One region of the Thioalkalivibrio sp. ALE25 genome, then DNA from elsewhere that is predicted to be linked to it. Evidence: predicted binding sites of a transcription regulator. Region 1 holds the regulator's gene; the other holds the start of a gene.
What was found. The regulator sigma-54, encoded in region 1, starts transcription at its own class of promoters, with help from an activator protein. The targets are predictions, from matches to a motif close to TGGCANGNTNCNTGCTT.
Positions count from the first base shown of each region.

Region 2: flgA (flagellar basal body P-ring formation chaperone FlgA) is a predicted target of sigma-54. The motif match lies at 1,978-1,994, and genes of this name have one in related genera.

Region 1 covers NZ_KB897925.1:164,421-169,024, forward strand. The annotation lists gene hprK (HPr(Ser) kinase/phosphatase) at 1-240, opposite strand, end outside; gene C996_RS0100845 (PTS sugar transporter subunit IIA) at 292-759, opposite strand; gene hpf (ribosome hibernation-promoting factor, HPF/YfiA family) at 763-1,101, opposite strand; gene C996_RS0100855 (RNA polymerase factor sigma-54) at 1,118-2,599, opposite strand; gene lptB (LPS export ABC transporter ATP-binding protein) at 2,689-3,459, opposite strand; gene lptA (lipopolysaccharide transport periplasmic protein LptA) at 3,456-3,983, opposite strand; gene lptC (LPS export ABC transporter periplasmic protein LptC) at 3,964-4,509, opposite strand; gene C996_RS0100875 (HAD family hydrolase) at 4,548-4,604, opposite strand, start outside.
Region 2 covers NZ_KB897934.1:68,817-73,420, forward strand. The annotation lists gene C996_RS0110110 (flagellar brake protein) at 1-178, opposite strand, end outside; gene C996_RS0110115 (flagella synthesis protein FlgN) at 262-747, opposite strand; gene flgM (flagellar biosynthesis anti-sigma factor FlgM) at 763-1,077, opposite strand; gene flgA (flagellar basal body P-ring formation chaperone FlgA) at 1,184-1,873, opposite strand; gene C996_RS0110130 (chemotaxis protein CheV) at 2,169-3,107, shown strand; gene C996_RS0110135 (protein-glutamate O-methyltransferase CheR) at 3,313-4,128, shown strand; gene flgB (flagellar basal body rod protein FlgB) at 4,347-4,604, shown strand, end outside.

The DNA of each region.
Region 1 (4,604 bases):
GCTGAGGCCGGCGATGTAGCGGGCCTCGAAGTCCCCGATGACCTGGATGCGGTTGGGTCGGATCAGGTTGAGGTGGCCGGCCAGAGGCAGGTCATCCCCGTCCTCGCCGACCAGCTTGCGGTCGGGGGCGGCGTGCTCGCCATGCACGAAGCGCAGATCCAGGCGGTTGCCCATAGCCTGGATCAGGCTCTCCACGTTGATGTCGCGGGCAATCCCGCCTTCGCCCAGTGCCTCGTTCATGAGCAGGGCCGGCGGGGATCGGTGGCGTGGCAGGGTGCGGGGCGCACGGGATCAGCCCTCGCGGAAGCGGCGGACGAGTTCCTGTTCCAGGCTGGCGGCATCGCCGGCCCGGCGCAGGGCGGCAATGGTGTCCGGTTGCGAAAGCCCGCGCGCCAGCTGGGCCAGCAGGTCGAGGTGATCGCTGGTGGCGGCCTCCGGGACCAGCAGAGCGATCAGGATATCGACCGGCTCGTGGTCCATGGCGTCGAAGTCGACGCCGCTCTCCAGGCGCAGGACGGCCACGCGCGGAGCCTCGAGATCGGCCAGGCGGCCATGGGGGATCGCAACCCCATGGCCCAGGCCGGTGGAGCCCAGCTTTTCGCGCGCGGACAGGGCCTCGAAGATCGCGGTGCTGCCCGGTCCGCCGGCATCACCGCCGCCGGCGAGGAGTTCCGACAGGGCCTCCAGGGCCCGCTTCTGACTGGAGCATTCCGGCTCCAGGCGGATGCGCTCGGCGGTGATCAGCTCGGCAATGGACATGGGTCAGGAGGCCTGCTCACGGTTGCGCTGGGCGCCCTCGGCCCGGTGATGATCCTTGACCTTTTCCTTGTGCTTGATCAGCTGGCGGTCGACCTTGTCGATCAGCGCGTCGATGGCGGCGTACATGTCCTCGTGGGAGGCCTCCGCGTGGATGTGATTGCCGCTGACCTGGAGATTCGCCTCGGCCTTGTTGAACTGGTTCTGGGTCTTCTCGTGGGTCAGCACGACGTGCACGTCGATGACCTTGTCGAAGTGGCGTTCCAGCTTCGCGAACTTCTCGTTGACGTAGTCGCGCAGGGCGTCGGTGAGGTCCACATGGTGGCCGGTCAGGTTGATCTGCATGGTCGGGACTCCTTGGTTACTTGTGGCCGGTGGGCATGGAGGCCATCTGCCGGCGTTCGCTGGATGAAGGGATGTGCATCGCCTCGCGGTACTTGGCCACGGTGCGACGCGCCACATTGATGCCCCGGTCCGCCAGGATCTGGGCGAGCCGGGCATCGCTGAGCGGCTTGTTCGCGGGTTCGTCGTCGATCAATTCGCGAATCATGGCACGGATGGCGGTGGCGGAACACTCGCCACCGTCGTTGGTGCCGACATGGCTGGAGAAGAAATACTTGAACTCGAAGACCCCGCGCGGGGTGTGCATGTATTTCTGGGTGGTCACCCGGGAGATGGTCGATTCGTGCATCTCCAGGATCTCGGCGATATCGCGCAGGATCAATGGCTGCATCGCGACCTCGCCGTGTTCCAGGAAGCCTTGCTGGCGATGGACAATCGCCTCGGCGACGCGCAGCAGGGTGTCGTTGCGGCTGTGCAGGCTCTTCAGGAACCAGCGCGCCTCCTGCAGCTGGTCGCGCATGAAGGCACTGTCGCGGGCATCCGATACCTGGCGCACCATGCCGGCGTAGAGGTCGTTGATACGGATGCGTGGCGCGATTTCCGGGTTCAGCTCCACGCGCCAGCCCTCCGGGGTGTGGCGCACGTAGACATCGGGCACCACGTATTCGGAGGTGGCGGCACTGATCTGCGCGCCCGGCCGCGGGTTCAGGGTGCGGATCAGGTCCAGGGCGCGCGCCAGTTCGTCCGGGTCGCGCACACCCGACTGGCGTTGCAGGGCTTTGTAATCGCGCTTGCCCAGGCTGTCCATGCCGTGTTCCAGGATCGCCCGGGCGGCCTCGCGGGCGGGGGCGTCCGGGGCCAGTTCGCGCAGCTGAATCTCCAGGCATTCGCGCAGATCGCGCGCGCCCACGCCCAGGGGGTCGCACTGCTGGATCCAGTGCAGGACTGCCTCGACCTCATCCACGCCGACGGGCTCTTCCTCGCCGCGGCTGATGGTCTCGGCCAGCGTCTCGAGGTCGCCTTCGAGATAGCCGTCGGGGCTGATCGCGTCGATCAGGGCCGCGCCGATGCGCTGGTCGCGCGGAGTCAGGTGGCTCAGGTGCAGCTGCCACAGCAGGTGGTCCTGCAGGCCCTCGCCGTCGTCGTCGCTGGTGTTTTCCAGCGGGTCGCGGTCATCCACGCCCTTGGGGGCGGGCGGCGGTTCGTAGATGTCGTCCCAGCGGCTGTCGGTGGTGAGCTCCTCGGGAATCACGTCATCGCTGGTGGTAGTGGCCTCCATGCGGTCGCCTTCCACCACCTCGCCCTCCGCGTCCAGGCGCTCGGCCCCGCCCATGTCGTCCTCGTCTTCCACCTGTTCGAGCATGGGGTTGCTCTCCAGCGCCTGCTGGATCTCCACCTGCAGCTCGAGCGTGGACAACTGCAACAGGCGGATCGCCTGCTGCAGTTGCGGGGTCATGGTGAGCGTCTGACCCAGCTGAAGATTCAGGCCGGGTTTCAGCATTGGCTGTGCGGGTCGCGGGTGACCATAAGAGCGATCTTAAATGCTGCCTCGTGGTTTGTGCACCGGCGCGGGTTGTGCGCGTGCCGGAATCACAGGCGGAAATTCTCGCCGAGATAGACCCGGCGCACCTGGGGGTCGGCCAGTAGCTCGTCGGGTGTCCCGGCGGCCAGCAGGCGCCCCTCGCTCAGAATATAGGCCCTGTGGCAGATCCCGAGGGTCTCGCGCACGTTGTGATCGGAGATCAGAACCCCGATGCCGCGCGCTGCAAGGTGGCGAATTACATCCTGGATATCGCCCACCGAGATCGGGTCCACCCCGGCAAAGGGCTCGTCCAGGCAGATGAATTGCGGGTCACCGGCCAGGGCCCGCGCAATCTCGGCGCGCCGACGTTCGCCGCCGGACAGCGCGATCCCGGGGCTGTGGCGCACGGTCTCGAGCTGAAACTCCTCGATCAGCGCGTCGCCGATACGCCGGCGTTCGTGGCGGTCCAGTCCGGGACGCAGTTCCAGCACGGCCTGCAGGTTGTCCCACACGCTCAGGCGGCGAAAGATCGAGGCCTCCTGGGGCAGGTAGCCGAGACCGGCGCGGGCGCGCACGTGGATGGGCGCGCGGGTGATGTCGTGCCCGCCCAGGGTGATGCGCCCGGCGTTAGGGCGGATCAGCCCGACCAGGCTGTAGAAGCAGGTGGTCTTGCCGGCGCCGTTGGGACCCAGCAGGCCGACCACCTCGCCCGGTGCGAGGTCGACATCCACCTGGTCGAGCACGGTGCGCTGGCCGTAGCGCTTGGTCAGTTCGCGCCCGATCAGGCGATCACGGGCCTCGGCGGGTGCTGGCGCCGGGCTGGTGGCGGGTGCGTTCATTCGTCGTCGCGTGGCTGGATGGTGATGCGTACGCGTTCGCTGTCGTCCTCGCCGCGTTCGGCCTCGATCACGTCGGTGGTCAGGTCGTAGGTGATGCGCTTGCCGCGCGCCTCTTCGCTGGCGGTGATCACATGGGCCTGGTCGGTGAGGATCATGCGGTCATCGTTCAGCAGGTAGTCGATGCGCAGCGCGGTGGCGATGCGCATCTCGCCGGTCTCGGGGTCGGGGGATTCCAGGCGGGCCGGCTCGCCGTGGGCCTCCATCTCGTAGGGGCGACGATCCCGGGTGCGCACGTAGACCGTGTCGGCCTCCAGCGTCATGTCGCCGCGGATCACGATCACGTCCCCGGTGTAGGTGCCCAGGCCCTGGCGTTCGTCCATCTCCGCGTGGTCGGCGGTGATCTCCACCGGCAGCGAGGGTCCCGACCCCTGCTGGCCCAGGGCCGGCGTCGCCAGCAGGGCGGAGAGGAGGCCGGCCGCCGCAAGCAGGCCCGGCAGGCGGCGGCTATTCGGGATCGGGGTCATGCGCGGGGTCCTCCTCGCTCGCCTCGCTGTAGAGCGAGTACACGTCATGGAACAGCTCTATGGTATCCGCTCGCGAGTCCACGCGCAGGCCGGTGCCGCGCTGGAACAGCCCGGGCTGGTTCAGGGTGGAGAGGGCGTCCGAGGTGGCGACCATGGTGTCTGTGGCGATGCGTACATCCCGCGAGTCGATGACCGTCTGCACGCGTTCGCCGAGGGCTGGTTGTACGCCGTGGGTGGGGCCGACCAGGTCCAGGGTTTCGTCAGCCGGGCGGTGCAGGGCCGCCGGGGCGGTCCAGCGCCATTCGATACCGCCATCGGCGAACAGGTCGAGTTCCGGGTCATCCACCCACTGCGGCCCGTCGCGGCCGAATTCGCGCAGTCGGGTGCCCTGCAGCCGGTGGGTCCGCTCACCGTCGTCGCTGGTGGCGTGCAGCGTGAATCCGTCGATCTGCAGGGTCACCTCGCCCTCGGGCGGGGTGACCTCGGCGGTTGCGGGGCTTGCGCACGCCAGCGTGAACAGGACCAACGGCGGCGCCAGACCGTACCGGTTGCGTCTCCGCCGGCTCATCCGTTCAGGTAGGTCTCGAGCAGGGCGTCCAGCCGGTCCTGCGCGGCCAGCAG
Region 2 (4,604 bases), on a different contig from region 1:
GATTCAGTTCGTCGAGAAAGAGTTCCTTCGCGGCGGGGTCCAGCCGGACCAGGGCCGAAGTGTACAGCGGGCCGTCGGCGTCGAGCCGGACGCTGACCAGGGTGAGCTTGTGGTCTAGGTCCTTGAGAATGCCGGCGATCCGGTCCGGCTTGTCGACCGTGTAGTCGGTTTCGTCCATGCGTCCGTGACGTTAGCTGGGTGTGAGGACGCAAGGTACTGGTCGAGCATCCGAAATGCCAGCATCGGTGCGAATAAGCTGCATCAGGCTTGTGTGATACGGCGTCCGCCACGGGTGTTGGGGCGGGTGCGCCCGTAGGGGTCGTAGGTCGCCGCCGGGCCGGCCTCTTCGCCGCGCAGGATCTGCATGGAGAGCTCCACGCGCTGGCGATCGCGATCGATCAGGCGTGCGTTGCCCTGGTTGAGGGTGTTGCAGCGCTCGATGGACTGGCGCAGGGCCTGCCAGTGATCGTTGAGGACGGCACCGTCGTCCATGCGCGAGAGCAGGCGGGCCATGCCCTCGGGCGTGAATGACTCGCTCGCGGCCTCGGCGATAGCGCGCTGCTGGCGGGTCTCGGTCTCGAGTTCCTGCAGCAGCCCCTGCTTGGTCGCCACGACTTCCTGCAGGGTCTCCGGGGTGCGCGCCTCGACCGCGCGGGTCTCCTGGATCAGGGCCTCTTCCAGTTGGTGGGCCAGCCGGATCGAGGTTTCCAGGGAGCGCAGCAGGCGATGGCGCGTGTCGGTGTTCATCGGTGAGGTCCGTGATTAGCGCAGCAGGCGCTCGAGGTCGATCATGCGGTCGGCCAGCTGTTCGTTGTCCACCGGGTAGTTGCCGCTGGCGATCGCCTCGCGCAGCTCGGCCACACGCGCCGCGTCGAACGGGGCGTTCTCGCCGGCGCTGGCGGCCGAACTCATCGCCTGGGCGGCGCCGGTCAGGGTGAGCGAATCGTTACCGGTGGTCACGGCGCTATCCGACCCTTGCGCCCGGTTGGGCGCGCCGCTGGAGTCCTCGCGGCCCTTGACCGTGGAGCTCTGGCCGTCGGGGCGCAGACTGTTCGTATTGAGGCCCTTGATATCCATTGTGCCGTCCTGTCGTTGTAACTGTGCTGCAAGTGTTTACGGCCGCGTGTGCTGAAACTGTAGCCCTGTGGCGGTGGTTTTTGTAACACCAATCACAGAGTCGGCATCAAAGTGTCACCCGGACGTGCCCGGAGGGCTGGATTTCGCCCTCGACCACGCGCCCGGACGAGGTGTTCCTGACCCGGATGCGGTCCCCGAGGGTGCCGTTTTCCAGGGCCTCGCCCTGCATGCGGATGGCGATCGAGCCGTTTTCGGCAAGGATCGTGACCCGCTGGCCGCGGCTGACGATCTCGCGCTGGGTGACGTGCTGTGTGCCGATGATCTGGCCCGGACGAATGCTGCGCCGGGTCTGCTGACCGATGAGGGCCGACTTGTCTTCATGATAACTGCCCGCGTGGCGTGACGTCTCGATGCGCTGGAAGCGCAGATCGCCGCTGGTCAGCGTGTGCTGGCGAGGGAGGTTGCGACTGGCCACCAGCACCTGAGCGTAACGTTCCACCGTGGCCGGGACATACAGCTGCCAGGTGACCGGGCCCGCACACTGAAGGTGGATCGCGGTATTGCCGTCGCGGCGGCCGCCGGGCGGGAAACGGGCGTTGAGTCCTTCATGGCAGTAGGCCAGCCGGAGCCGGTTGTCGAGCTGGCCGATCTCGATATTGATGTCGTCGCTATGTTCGGCGTCCAGCTCCTGCAACAGAAACTGTTCCGCGGCCGCGCGGATCTCCGCAACGGGGTGGATCTCGGCGTGGGCCGGCACGGAGAGCGCGAACCACGCCACGAGAGCCATGAGCCCCATGGGGATGCAGCGTGATGTACAGGTTGTATGTGGATGCATATGCCGGTCCTCGCCGCCCGAGGGAATACCCCGGGTCTGCCGCGTCCGTTCGCGGACCCGAAGCTATGCAGGTTTGATGCCAGTTGTCCGGGCAGTGCCCGACTCAAGGCCCGGCGTTCGATGCCGTTATCCCTGGGAAGCGGCGCCAGAAGGCGCATACAGGCGATTGCAAATGACAGCCCGGGGGTGCGCGGTGCACACTGACCTCCCGGGAGCGGCTCGCGGCAGATGGGCGCGGGACAAGGAGAGCAGCACCATGAGTCAATTCATTGACGATGTGAACCAGCGAACGCAGCTGGTGGGTCAGAACCGGATGGAACTGCTGCTGTTCCACCTGGGTGGATCACAGACCTTCGGAATCAACGTGTTCAAGGTGCGCGAGGTGATCCCGTCGCCGCCGCTGCGCCAGATCCCGGGGTCGATGAGTGTGGTGCGCGGTGTGGCTACGCTGCGGGGCGGCACGGTGCCGATCATTGATCTGGCGCGCGCCATGGGCCTGCGCAGCGCGGCCGGTGCCAGCGACAGCGGCGACCAGAAGGTGGTGGTCACCGAGTTCAACCGTTCGGTTCAGGGGTTCTGGGTATCGGCCGTGGACCGGATCGTGAATGTGAACTGGCAGGACGTGAAGTCCCCTCCGCGTGGTACGGGGCGCGAGTCCTTCCTGGTCGCGGTCACCGAGATCGACAACAAGCTGGTCGAGATCATCGACGTGGAACGGGTGCTTTCGATCGTCAATCCTCTGCCGACCGAGGTCTCCGAGTCCATCCGAGCGGACGCCACGCCAGCGGGGGGGCGCAAGGTCGTGATCGTTGACGACTCGGTCGTGGCGCGCAAGCAGATCGAGGGGGCGATTCGCGGTCTCGGGTTCGAATACGAGGTTTTCAAGGATGGTCAGGAGGCGCTCGACTTCCTGGAGCAGAAGGCCGGGGAGGGCCCGGTTCGCGACCAGATCGAGCTGGTGATCTCGGACATCGAGATGCCACGCATGGACGGCTATACGCTGACGGCGCGGATCCGGGACAATCCCGCCCTGAAAGATCTGAAGGTGCTGCTGCATTCCTCGTTGAGCGGCGAGTTCAATACCGACATGGTCAAGCGCGCCGGGGCCGATGCGTTTCTCTCGAAATTCAACCCCGACGAACTGGCCAACGCGGTGCTCGACCAGACCGGGCGCGAGGATCAACAGGTCGAATGACCGCCGGGGGGAACGGGGTTGCCGCCCGGCAAGGCCGGGGCGGCGTCACATGGCCGACAAGGGCCCAGTGTCGTGTCCCGCCTGCGACACCGTATACTGAAACCCGCTACCGGGGATTCCCCCTGCGTTTCGTGGCGCGGGCGCCGCTGTCAAGGACTCGTCATCAGGATGCTAATCACCATGGACTGTGCTCGGGGATGAACCGGTGATCGATTCCCGCGATTACGAGGAGTTTTCCCGCTTCCTGCAGGACTGCTGCGGCCTGGTGCTGGGTGACAGCCGTCAGTATCTGGTGTCGAGCCGACTGTCCCGGCTGCTCGACGAGTTCGACTTCAAGAGCGTGCCGGAGCTCCTGCACGCGATGCGGCAAGCCCCGAATCCGCGGCTGCGCACCCGTGTGATCGACGCGATGACGACCAACGAAACCTCGTGGTTTCGCGATGGCTTTCCGTTCGAGATCCTCCGGCATGTGTTGTTGCCGGAGCTGGCTGCGAAGGGAAGCAGCATCAAGGTCTGGTCTTCCGGCTGTTCCAGTGGCCAGGAGGCCTACAGCATCTCCATGGTCGTCTCCGAGTGGGAGGAATCCCGCCCCCCGCGCAAGGTGCCGGTATCCATCCTGGGGACGGACCTGTCGGAGAAGATCCTGGATGACGCCCGGCGGGCGGTCTACGACGGCCTGAGTATTGTGCGCGGGTTGAGCGAGAGCCGCCGCGCGCGCTTCTTCGAGACCGTGACGGACGGCCACAAGGTCGTTCCCGAGGTCCAGCGGCGCTGTCGTTTTCAGAAGCTCAACCTGATCGACAGCTACGCGGCACTGGGCAAGTTCGACCTGGTGTTCTGCCGCAACGTGCTGATCTATTTCTCCGGCGAGACCAAGCGACAGGTTCTTGACGGTATTGCCCGGCAGATGAATCCGGGCGGCTATCTGTTTCTTGGCGCTTCGGAGACGGCCGGCCCGTACACCAAGGCCTTCGAGACGGTTCGCACCGACTACGGCTCGGTCCTCCGGCTCAAATCCTGACGCCCCTCCGTCGCAGGGCCGCCAGGTCCGAAACGCCCGCGCAATGCGGCCGCGACTCGAATTGCCCCCTTCCCACGTTTCCCGCTAAGGGCGTCCCCAGCCGAGACGGATTCCCGTCGCTGGCATAGCGATTGCATCGGTCTCCTCGCAAAGGGCCGCAATGGCTGCGTCCCGGTTCTGGTAGCGAGGGTCCGCCACGGGCGGACAGGACGGAAACGATGAGTCTCTCTCTCGACAAGGCGATGGGCATCCTGCCGCAGGCGGTCAACGTGCGCGCCCAGCGCATGGAGCTGCTGGCCTCCAACATCGCCAATGCGGACACCCCGAACTACAAGGCGCGCGATATCGACTTTCGCGCGGTGCTCGAGTCCGCGGCTGGGAGCGGCAATCACTTGCCCATGGCGCGTAGCCAGGCGGCGCATATCGACCCCAATGCCGGGGCGATGAACGGGCAGGCCGAGGCGCTTTATCGCGTC